Regions from separate parts of the Halobacillus sp. A1-3 genome, predicted to be linked through region 2. Evidence: a T-box and tRNA genes for the amino acid it is inferred to sense, from the RefSeq annotation. Region 2 holds a T-box; the other holds one or more tRNA genes.
The links. A T-box is a leader RNA that pairs with one kind of tRNA and senses whether it is charged. The one in region 2 lies ahead of pheS (phenylalanine--tRNA ligase subunit alpha), so its partner is inferred to be a tRNA-Phe.
Positions count from the first base shown of each region.

Region 1: it encodes a tRNA-Phe, which carries the amino acid that the T-box ahead of pheS (phenylalanine--tRNA ligase subunit alpha) is inferred to sense. The anticodon was not compared.

Region 1 is NZ_JBPCEO010000001.1:488,604-493,120, reverse strand. Features, by position in the region: gene ACRYKC_RS02305 (adenylosuccinate synthase) at 1-1,211, shown strand, start outside; gene ACRYKC_RS02300 (LOG family protein) at 1,283-1,819, shown strand; gene ACRYKC_RS02295 (hypothetical protein) at 1,847-2,341, opposite strand; tRNA gene ACRYKC_RS02290 (tRNA-Asp) at 2,489-2,565, shown strand; tRNA gene ACRYKC_RS02285 (tRNA-Phe) at 2,706-2,778, shown strand; gene ACRYKC_RS02280 (M23 family metallopeptidase) at 3,131-4,480, shown strand.
Region 2 is NZ_JBPCEO010000010.1:112,487-117,003, forward strand. Features, by position in the region: gene ACRYKC_RS17185 (M42 family metallopeptidase) at 1-589, shown strand, start outside; gene sspI (small acid-soluble spore protein SspI) at 643-864, opposite strand; gene ACRYKC_RS17195 (TrmH family RNA methyltransferase) at 984-1,718, shown strand; T-box leader at 1,782-2,003, shown strand; gene pheS (phenylalanine--tRNA ligase subunit alpha) at 2,051-3,085, shown strand; gene pheT (phenylalanine--tRNA ligase subunit beta) at 3,102-4,517, shown strand, end outside.

The DNA.
Region 1 (4,517 bases), on a different contig from region 2:
CCGAAGTTGTTGCACGCTACCAGGGTGGAAACAACGCGGGTCACACGATTAAATTTGATGGTGTTACTTATAAACTGCACTTAATTCCATCTGGAATATTTTTTGACGATAAAGTATGTGTACTGGGTAACGGGATGGTCATTGATCCTAAAGCTTTGCTAGATGAGCTTAAGTACTTGCATGACAAAGGTGTCTCTACAGACAACCTGAGAATCAGCAACCGTGCTCACGTGATACTTCCTTACCATTTGAAATTAGATGAGCTTCAAGAAGAGGATAAAGGCGCGAATAAAATTGGTACAACGAAAAAGGGAATCGGCCCTGCATATATGGACAAAGCCGCTCGTACAGGTATCCGTATTGCCGATTTAATGGATAAAGAAAGCTTCCGTGAGAAGTTAGAGCAGAATTTAGCTGAAAAAAACCGTCTGCTCGAAAAAGTATATGAAACTGAACCGTTCACAGTAGAAGAAATTCTAGATGAATATTATGAATATGGTCAGCAAATCGCTCACTATGTATGTGATACGTCCGTTGTCTTGAATGACAAACTTGACGAAGGGCGTCGTATTCTTTTCGAAGGCGCACAAGGGGTTATGCTGGATATCGATCAGGGAACGTATCCTTTTGTTACCTCATCCAACCCGATTGCCGGCGGAGTAACGATCGGTTCTGGTGTCGGTCCATCAAAAATCAAGCATGTGGTCGGTGTATCAAAAGCGTATACGACCCGCGTTGGGGATGGTCCGTTCCCGACTGAGCTTGATAATGAAATCGGCGATCAAATTCGTGAAGTAGGAAGAGAGTATGGCACAACTACTGGGCGTCCGCGCCGGGTCGGCTGGTTCGACAGTGTCGTTGTACGTCACGCTCGCCGTGTGAGTGGAATTACAGATCTATCATTGAATTCCATCGATGTTCTCACTGGAATTGAAACTTTGAAAATCTGCACCTCTTACAGGTACAAAGGTGAAATCTTAGACGAATTCCCTGCGAGCTTGAAAGTATTAGCAGAGTGTGAGCCGGTTTATGAAGAAATGCCTGGCTGGACAGAAGATATAACAGAAGTGAAGTCCTTAGATGAACTTCCAGAAAACGCACGTCACTATATTGAACGTGTATCCCAATTGACTAGGATTCCGCTTTCTGTTTTCTCTGTAGGTCCAGATCGTTCCCAAACGAATGTGGTCCGCAGCGTTTATAGCGAATAAATATTTTCACGTCTGACTTGGCTAAGTTGGGCGTGTTTTGTTTAGGATAGAAATGAAGGAGAGTGTTTCACGTGAAACGGATATGTGTATTCGCTGGATCGAGCTCGGGAAATGATCCGGCTTTTGCCAAAAGAACAAAAGAACTGGGAAAAGTGTTTGCTGAGAAACAGATTGAGCTCGTTTATGGAGGGGCACAAAGCGGACTCATGGGGGTTATGGCTGATGCTATATTAGAAAAAGGTGGGAAAGTTACAGGGATCATGCCTTCTCATCTTTTTCAAAAAGAAATCGCTCACCCTGATATAACAACAATGATTGAAGTCGAAACGATGCATGAGCGAAAAGCTAAAATGAGTGAACTGGCAAATGGATATATTGCGCTTCCAGGAGGATTCGGTACATTTGAGGAATTGTTTGAAACGGTGAGTTGGGCTCAAATGGGTCTGCACGAGAAGCCATTAGCCTTATATAATATAGAAGGCTATTATACTCCACTAATGAACTTAATCAACCATGCGATTGAAGCTGGCTTCGTACCTGAGGATAACCGACGTTTGATTTTAGAATCTAATCAACCAGATGAATTGGTGAAAATGATGAAACTATAAAAACCGAGCCATTTCTGGCCCGGTTTTTTACACATTAATGGTTGTTACAAAAGTGAATCCTAAATAGCGATAAGAGACTTCAATTTGTTCAATTGGGATCTCTTCTGTAATACTTAATCCGTAAATGCGATTGGAATCGTTACTCTTTGCAGCTACTTTATTCTGATCCTGATCCTTTGAGCTAACGGGGGAGCTGTTTGGTTCGAGGGTGATAGATTTGTAGTCTTGCATGTGATATTCCCCTTTTAAAGGGTTGTAAGTATTTGAAATGATAAAACCGGTATCTGAATCACTCACTTGAACTAAAGGATTAGTGGCGGGCTCATTTCCATTAATGGATACATCCGTAATTTTAATGTCACCCAACAGGCTTTTGTTGCCAAGTGCGACAATCACGGATTGCTTATCGGTCGTTGTGCCTACAGAACCATGGGCTAGTGGTGGATTTAGCTGTAAAAAACCCATAAATCCGACTGTCATGATAATAATTATAAATGCTAGAGTTTTGACCGTTTTTTTCATGTATACACCTCCTCTCTATTCGATGATGTTCGTTTAGAACGTCGATTTATAAATGAATGTTAGATAGAAATCTAAATTTCTATTGCGCCTGTGATTCAGCTATGATATGATATTTATCGTTGCGGTAAAACAATAGCTTAAATCACTGGTCCGGTAGTTCAGTTGGTTAGAATGCCTGCCTGTCACGCAGGAGGTCGCGGGTTCGAGTCCCGTCCGGACCGCCATTTTTATTATAGCAGGGTTGTTGAGAGAAATTAATCGAAACAACTACTGAAACTATGGCGAATTAATGAAGTTTTAATCTAATCTTCTTGGCTTGCAGATGAGTCGGTAAAGAAACTTTAAAAACTATATATTTTATTATGGCTCGGTAGCTCAGTCGGTAGAGCAACGGACTGAAAATCCGTGTGTCGGCGGTTCGATTCCGTCCCGAGCCACTCTATAAAAAACGTCTACGAAAATTTCGTAGACGTTTTTTTGTATGCTTTTTCATGTATGTAAGTGCTGGAAATAAAAAGAACAATATTCAAAATATTTGATAAAAAAGAAATAAATTCTACTATAAATTGTAATCAAAATGTAATCGTTTTAGTGTAAATATACATTATTAATGTAAATATAAAATATTTTTTTCGAGATATTGGAAACTATATTATGTCTTAGTTACAAGCTTGGAAATCTATTTTATCAGGGTTTTGGCTATGATAGATTTAGTGAGTGAGAAAAAAATCTTAATAAAAATATAAATAAATAGAAATATAACGGTAATTTTTAACAGGAGGATACGGGATGTTTCGCAGCAAAGGTATAGGAAAAAAAGTAGCCGCAACTGCTTTAATTGGTCTTAGTTTAAGTGTTGGTACAGCATACGCAGAGAACAGCTTTAAAACTACATACCACGTTTTTGTGGATGGTAAACGTGTAGGAATTGTCGAAAATGAAGAAGTTGTAAAGAATTATGTTGAAAACCGTGTCGAAAGTGCTGAGAATAAACACGGAAATTGGGATATGGTGGTCGAGGAAGATGTTTCTTTCGAGTCTGAAAAAATGTTTGCCCCCGACTTCAAAAATGATAAAGTAATCCAGTCCCTTGAGGAAGAAATTACGGTAGCTGCTTCCGCTGTAGATTTACAAATTGATGGAGAAACGGCTGCATTTCTTCCTAGTGAAGAGCAGGCAGACGAAGTAATCCGTCAACTAAAAGAGAAATATGTCGATGCTGAAACCTTGACTAAGCTTGAGGAGGCCTCCTCTAAAGGAAAGACAGAGAAATCAGGAGACAATAAGTACGCCATTACAGATGTTCAGCTTTCCGAAAAAGTAACAAAAAAACCAACGAAAGTTCAACCTTCTGACATGGCCACAGTAGAAGAAGCCGTGGCTAAAATTGAGGAAGGGGAAACCTCTGTTCGATACGAGATGTCACAAGATCACCTAATGAATGCTAATGGAGAAGAGCAAGAACAGCCGGATAGCGAAGACGTAGAAAAAACAACAGAGAAGGATCCAATGTTAGATGTCATCGTAAAAGAACAAGGAACAAAGACCGAGACAATCTCACATGAAAAAGAAGTAAGAGAGACAGACGAACTCTACAAAGGAGATACAAAAGTAAAACAAAATGGAGAAGACGGGGAAAGAACCATACATTTTACAAAAAAGATAGTAAACGGTGAATTAGACAAGAAAGAAGTTACGAAAGAAGAAGTAACAAAAGAGCCCGTCAAAGAAATTATCTTAAAAGGAACAAAGGTCGTTCCTTCCAGAGGAACTGGGAATTTTGAATGGCCTGCTGTTGGTGGTCAAATCACGAGTAAGATGGGACAGCGCTGGGGCCGCATGCATAAGGGCATCGATATTGCCGGCGTCAGTGATCGAACGATTAAGGCTGCTGATAACGGTAAAGTCGTGACGGCTGAACGTCAGTCTGGCTTCGGAAATAAAATTGTGATTGACCACAACAATGGTTATAAAACTATTTATGCTCACCTTTCCTCATTTGATGTAAGTGTCGGAGATGTTGTGAAAAAAGGTGAGTCGATCGGGACAATGGGGAACACCGGTAATTCGACAGGAATTCACCTGCATTTTGAAGTGCATAAGGATGGTTCACTAAAGAATCCACTCTCCTTTTTCTAACCAGAACATCCACTATGAAGCCTCATAGTGGATGTTT
Region 2 (4,517 bases):
GTTCACACAAATGAAAAACGAGAAAATGCTTCTTGCTAAAGCATGGGATAACCGCATTGGTTGTGCGATTGCCATTGAAGTGCTGAAGCGCTTAAAAGGGGAAAAACACCCGAACATTGTTTATGGTGTAGGGACAGTTCAGGAAGAAGTTGGGCTTCGCGGAGCACGTACTTCTGCCAACCTAATTAACCCGGATATCGCCTTTGGTGTCGACGTCGGAATTGCTGGCGACACTCCAGGTGTGTCAGACAAAGATGCTTCAAGCAAGATGGGTAAAGGTCCGCAGATCATTCTTTATGACGCGTCCATGGTGTCTCATAAAGGCTTGCGTGATTTTGTAACGGATACAGCAGAAGAAAATGACATCCCGTATCAATTCGATTCCCTTGCTGGAGGCGGAACAGACTCAGGTTCCATTCATTTGAGTCATGACGGGGTACCAGCACTGTCCATTACGATTGCGACCCGTTATATCCACTCTCATGCAGCGATGCTTCATCGTGATGATTTCGAAAATGCAGTGAACTTGATTGTTGCATGTATCAAAGACCTTGATGCAGATAAAGTACAGAAGATCACTTTTCAGTAAAAAATAAAAAAGCCATCTCGCATGTAGTGCGGGTTGGCTTTTTTACTTATCCGTTATTGAGCATTCTGTTGTTTTAGGCTTTGCTCAAGAGTGTTTAAAATCTCTTGATGTTCTTGCTCATCAGAATTTTCCCATAGTAATTCAAAAAATACTCCTAATCCAGGAAGCATTTTTTCTTCACCTTTTTGCAAGGCATCATCAATAGTAGCTTCTAATTGCTGAGCATTATGACCGCTTACGTTGGAAAGAATCGCGTTTCTAAGGTTTAAATTCATTTCAGATGTCCTCCTTTACATTTAGGTCAACTCATAAAAATTTTCACACTTAGTTTGACCAATGGGCAGAAAGCTATGTATGATAAGTGAGAAATCAACCAAATAGAAGAGGGACGAGTATGTTAACTTCATTACAAAATCAAAAAGTAAAAGAATGGAAAAAATTACATAAAAGAAAACATCGAAACCTGAACCGCCGCTTTTTAGTAGAAGGGCACCATTTAGTCGAAGAAGTCATAAAAAGCAATTGGGATATTCAGGAGTTTATCGTTCAAGAAGGCGTTGAATTCCCATTGCCAGACAAGATCCCAACCACAGAAGTAAGCCGGCAAGTCTTTGCAGCAATCTCAGAAACAGAAACTCCACAAGGGATCGCAGCTGTAGTAGAACAAAAACAATTTACATTCACTCAAGCTCCTTTAACCCTGATGATTGATGCTGTCCAGGATCCAGGCAATCTCGGTACATTGATTCGTACAGCCGATGCCGCTGGTTTTGACCAGATCATTCTTGGTGAAGGAACCGTTGATCCATATAATGATAAAGTGGTACGCGCTACACAAGGGTCTTTATTTCACACACCCTTTATTCAAGGAGATCTTGCAGCCTTTATCTCTGAGTTGAAAAATGAAGGAGTTGAGGTCTGGGCTTCCACTTTGGATGACTCCGTGTCATTCAAACAACTGAATTCACCTGAAAAAGCAGCCCTTATCGTGGGAAATGAAGGGCAAGGAATTCAAGAGGAGATCACTGGTTTAGCTGATAAACGAGTTCACATCCCCATCTACGGCCAGGCAGAATCCTTGAACGTTGCTATTGCAGCTGCTGTTCTGATGTATCACATGAAAGGATAGGCTTGCATTCTCCTTATTCTTTCTCTATAATTTAAAAATAGTGATAAAAACTTTTTATACATGAAAAAAGCTTGGATAGAGCTAAGTAGATAATTGTAAATCGATCAAGGGAAGAAGCATCTTAGACTGGAAATGTTTCTATCGTGGCAGTTATTGAATATTCACTCTGGAGCTGATCACAACGGTGATCCGGATTTATTTCCGTTATTAAAACTGAAGTGGGCATACGTATGTATGTCAACAAGGGTGGTACCGCGAAACAACCAGACAAGTCTCGTCCCTTTTTAGGGATGGGGCTTTTTTTATTTTCAATTAAAAGGAGGAGTCTTTCCATGAAGGAACGTTTAGAGCAGCTGAAACAAGAAGCGCTGCAAAAAGTGGAGCAAGCGAATGATGTGCAAGGCTTAAAAGATGTTCGCGTTGAATATTTAGGGAAAAAAGGACCCATTACAGAAGTATTGAAAGGAATGGGCAAGTTATCCAAGGAAGAACGCCCGGTTATCGGCCAACTGGCAAATGAAGTCAGAGAACAAGTTGCTGAAGCGATTGAATCCAAGCAGACACGTCTGGAGGATGAAGCGCTAGAGAAGCAGTTGGAAGAAGAGAGTGTCGATGTAACACTTCCCGGCCGTCCTGTTCAAGTCGGAGGCCCGCATCTTCTGACAAGCATTGTGGAAGAAATCGAAGATCTTTTCATCGGAATGGGCTTCGAAATCAAAGAAGGTCCAGAAGTTGAAACAGATTACTACAATTTTGAAGCGCTGAACCTTCCGAAAGGCCACCCAGCGCGTGATATGCAAGACTCTTTCTATATTACAGAAGAACTTCTTCTGCGTACCCATACATCCCCTGTTCAGGCCAGAACAATGAATGCTAAAAATGGTAGCGAGCCCGTAAAAATGATTTGTCCTGGGAAAGTGTATCGCAGGGACACCGATGATGCGACACACTCTCACCAGTTCACGCAAATCGAGGGATTGTTGGTTGATAAGCATGTTCGAATGAGTGATCTGAAAGGGGTTCTAAATGCTTTTGCTAAGCAAATGTTTGGAGAAGAAAGGAAGATCCGTCTTCGTCCAAGTTTCTTCCCATTCACTGAACCTTCCGTAGAGATGGATATTTCCTGTAAGGTCTGCGGTGGAGAAGGCTGCTCTGTATGTAAAGGTACAGGCTGGATTGAAATTCTAGGCGCAGGTATGGTGCATCCGAACGTGTTGGAAATGGCCGGATATGATCCAAAAGAATATTCTGGCTTTGCCTTCGGAATGGGTCCAGAGCGTATTGCGATGTTGAAGTATGGTGTAGATGATATCCGTAACTTCTACACAAACGATATCCGATTCTTAGAACAGTATCATAAGGCGTAAAGGAGGATAAAAACCTATGCTCGTATCTTTAAATTGGTTACAACAATATATTGACGTAAGCGAATATACACCGGAAGAGTTAGCAGAAATCATTACAAAAACAGGAATTGAAGTAGAAAGTGTTGAACCTGTTGCTGAAAAAGTGACAGGTGTCGTTGTGGGCTATGTAAAATCCTGTGAACAACACCCAAACGCAGATAAATTATCTCTTTGCCAAGTAGATGTAGGAGAAGAAACATTACAGATTGTATGTGGAGCTCCGAACATAGCTCAGGGACAAAAAGTTGCTGTAGCTACACCTGGGGCTGTTCTTCCGGGGAACTTTAAAATTAAGAAAACTAAACTGCGCGGAGAAGAATCGAATGGAATGATCTGCTCTCTTCAAGAACTAGGAGTAGATGAAAAAGATGTGCCGAAAGAATATGCAGATGGCATTTACGTTTTCCCTGAGGATGTTGAAACTGGAGCAGATGCCATCTCTCTTCTTAACTTAGATGACATCATCATTGAACTTGGTCTTACACCAAACCGTGCGGACGCAATGAGTATGGCTGGTGTCGCTTATGAAGTAGCGGCAGCCATTGATGGTAAATATGAGTTAGCAGAAGAGAAGGTTCCTTCAGCAGAAGAAAAGGCTGAAGACGCGATAGCTGTGGAAGTTGTGGATCCTGAAGCAAACCCTTATTATGGAGCTTTTGTAATTAAAGACATTGAAGTCGGTCCTTCACCACTTTGGATGCAGAACCGTCTTACAGCTGCTGGCATTCGACCGATTAATAATGTTGTTGATATTACTAACTATGTGCTCATGGAATATGGGCAGCCGCTGCACGCTTTTGACTATGACCGATTTGGAAGCAATAAAGTTGTAACTCGACGTGCCAAAGATGGAGAAACAATAAAAACTCTGGATGATCAGGAGCGGACGCTTACTTCAGAACATTTAGTTATTACAAATGGTGAACAACCTCATGCCATTGCTGGTGTCATGGGGGGAGCAGAGTCCGAAGTTCAGGATGATACGAAGAACATTATTCTAGAAGCGGCCTTTTTCAATCCTGCTGTTGTGCGTCAATCCTCCAAAGATCATGGCTTGCGAAGTGAATCAAGTACTCGCTTTGAAAAAGGCATCGATCCTAATCGAGTGGAACGTGCTGGGAAGCGTGCCAGTGAATTGCTTGCCAAATATGCAAATGGCACAGTATTAGAGGGTGTTGTAAGCTTCGATAAATTGAATCGTTCAGAAAAGCAAGTAACGATTGAAACAGGGGTCATCAACGATCGCTTAGGAACGGATATTTCTAACGAAGAAATTAAAGATATTCTACGCCGACTCCAGTTTTCCTATAAAGAAAAAGGAGAGAAGTTCACGGTCAGCGTACCGACTCGCCGTGGAGATATTGAACTTTTTGAAGACATGCTTGAAGAAGTT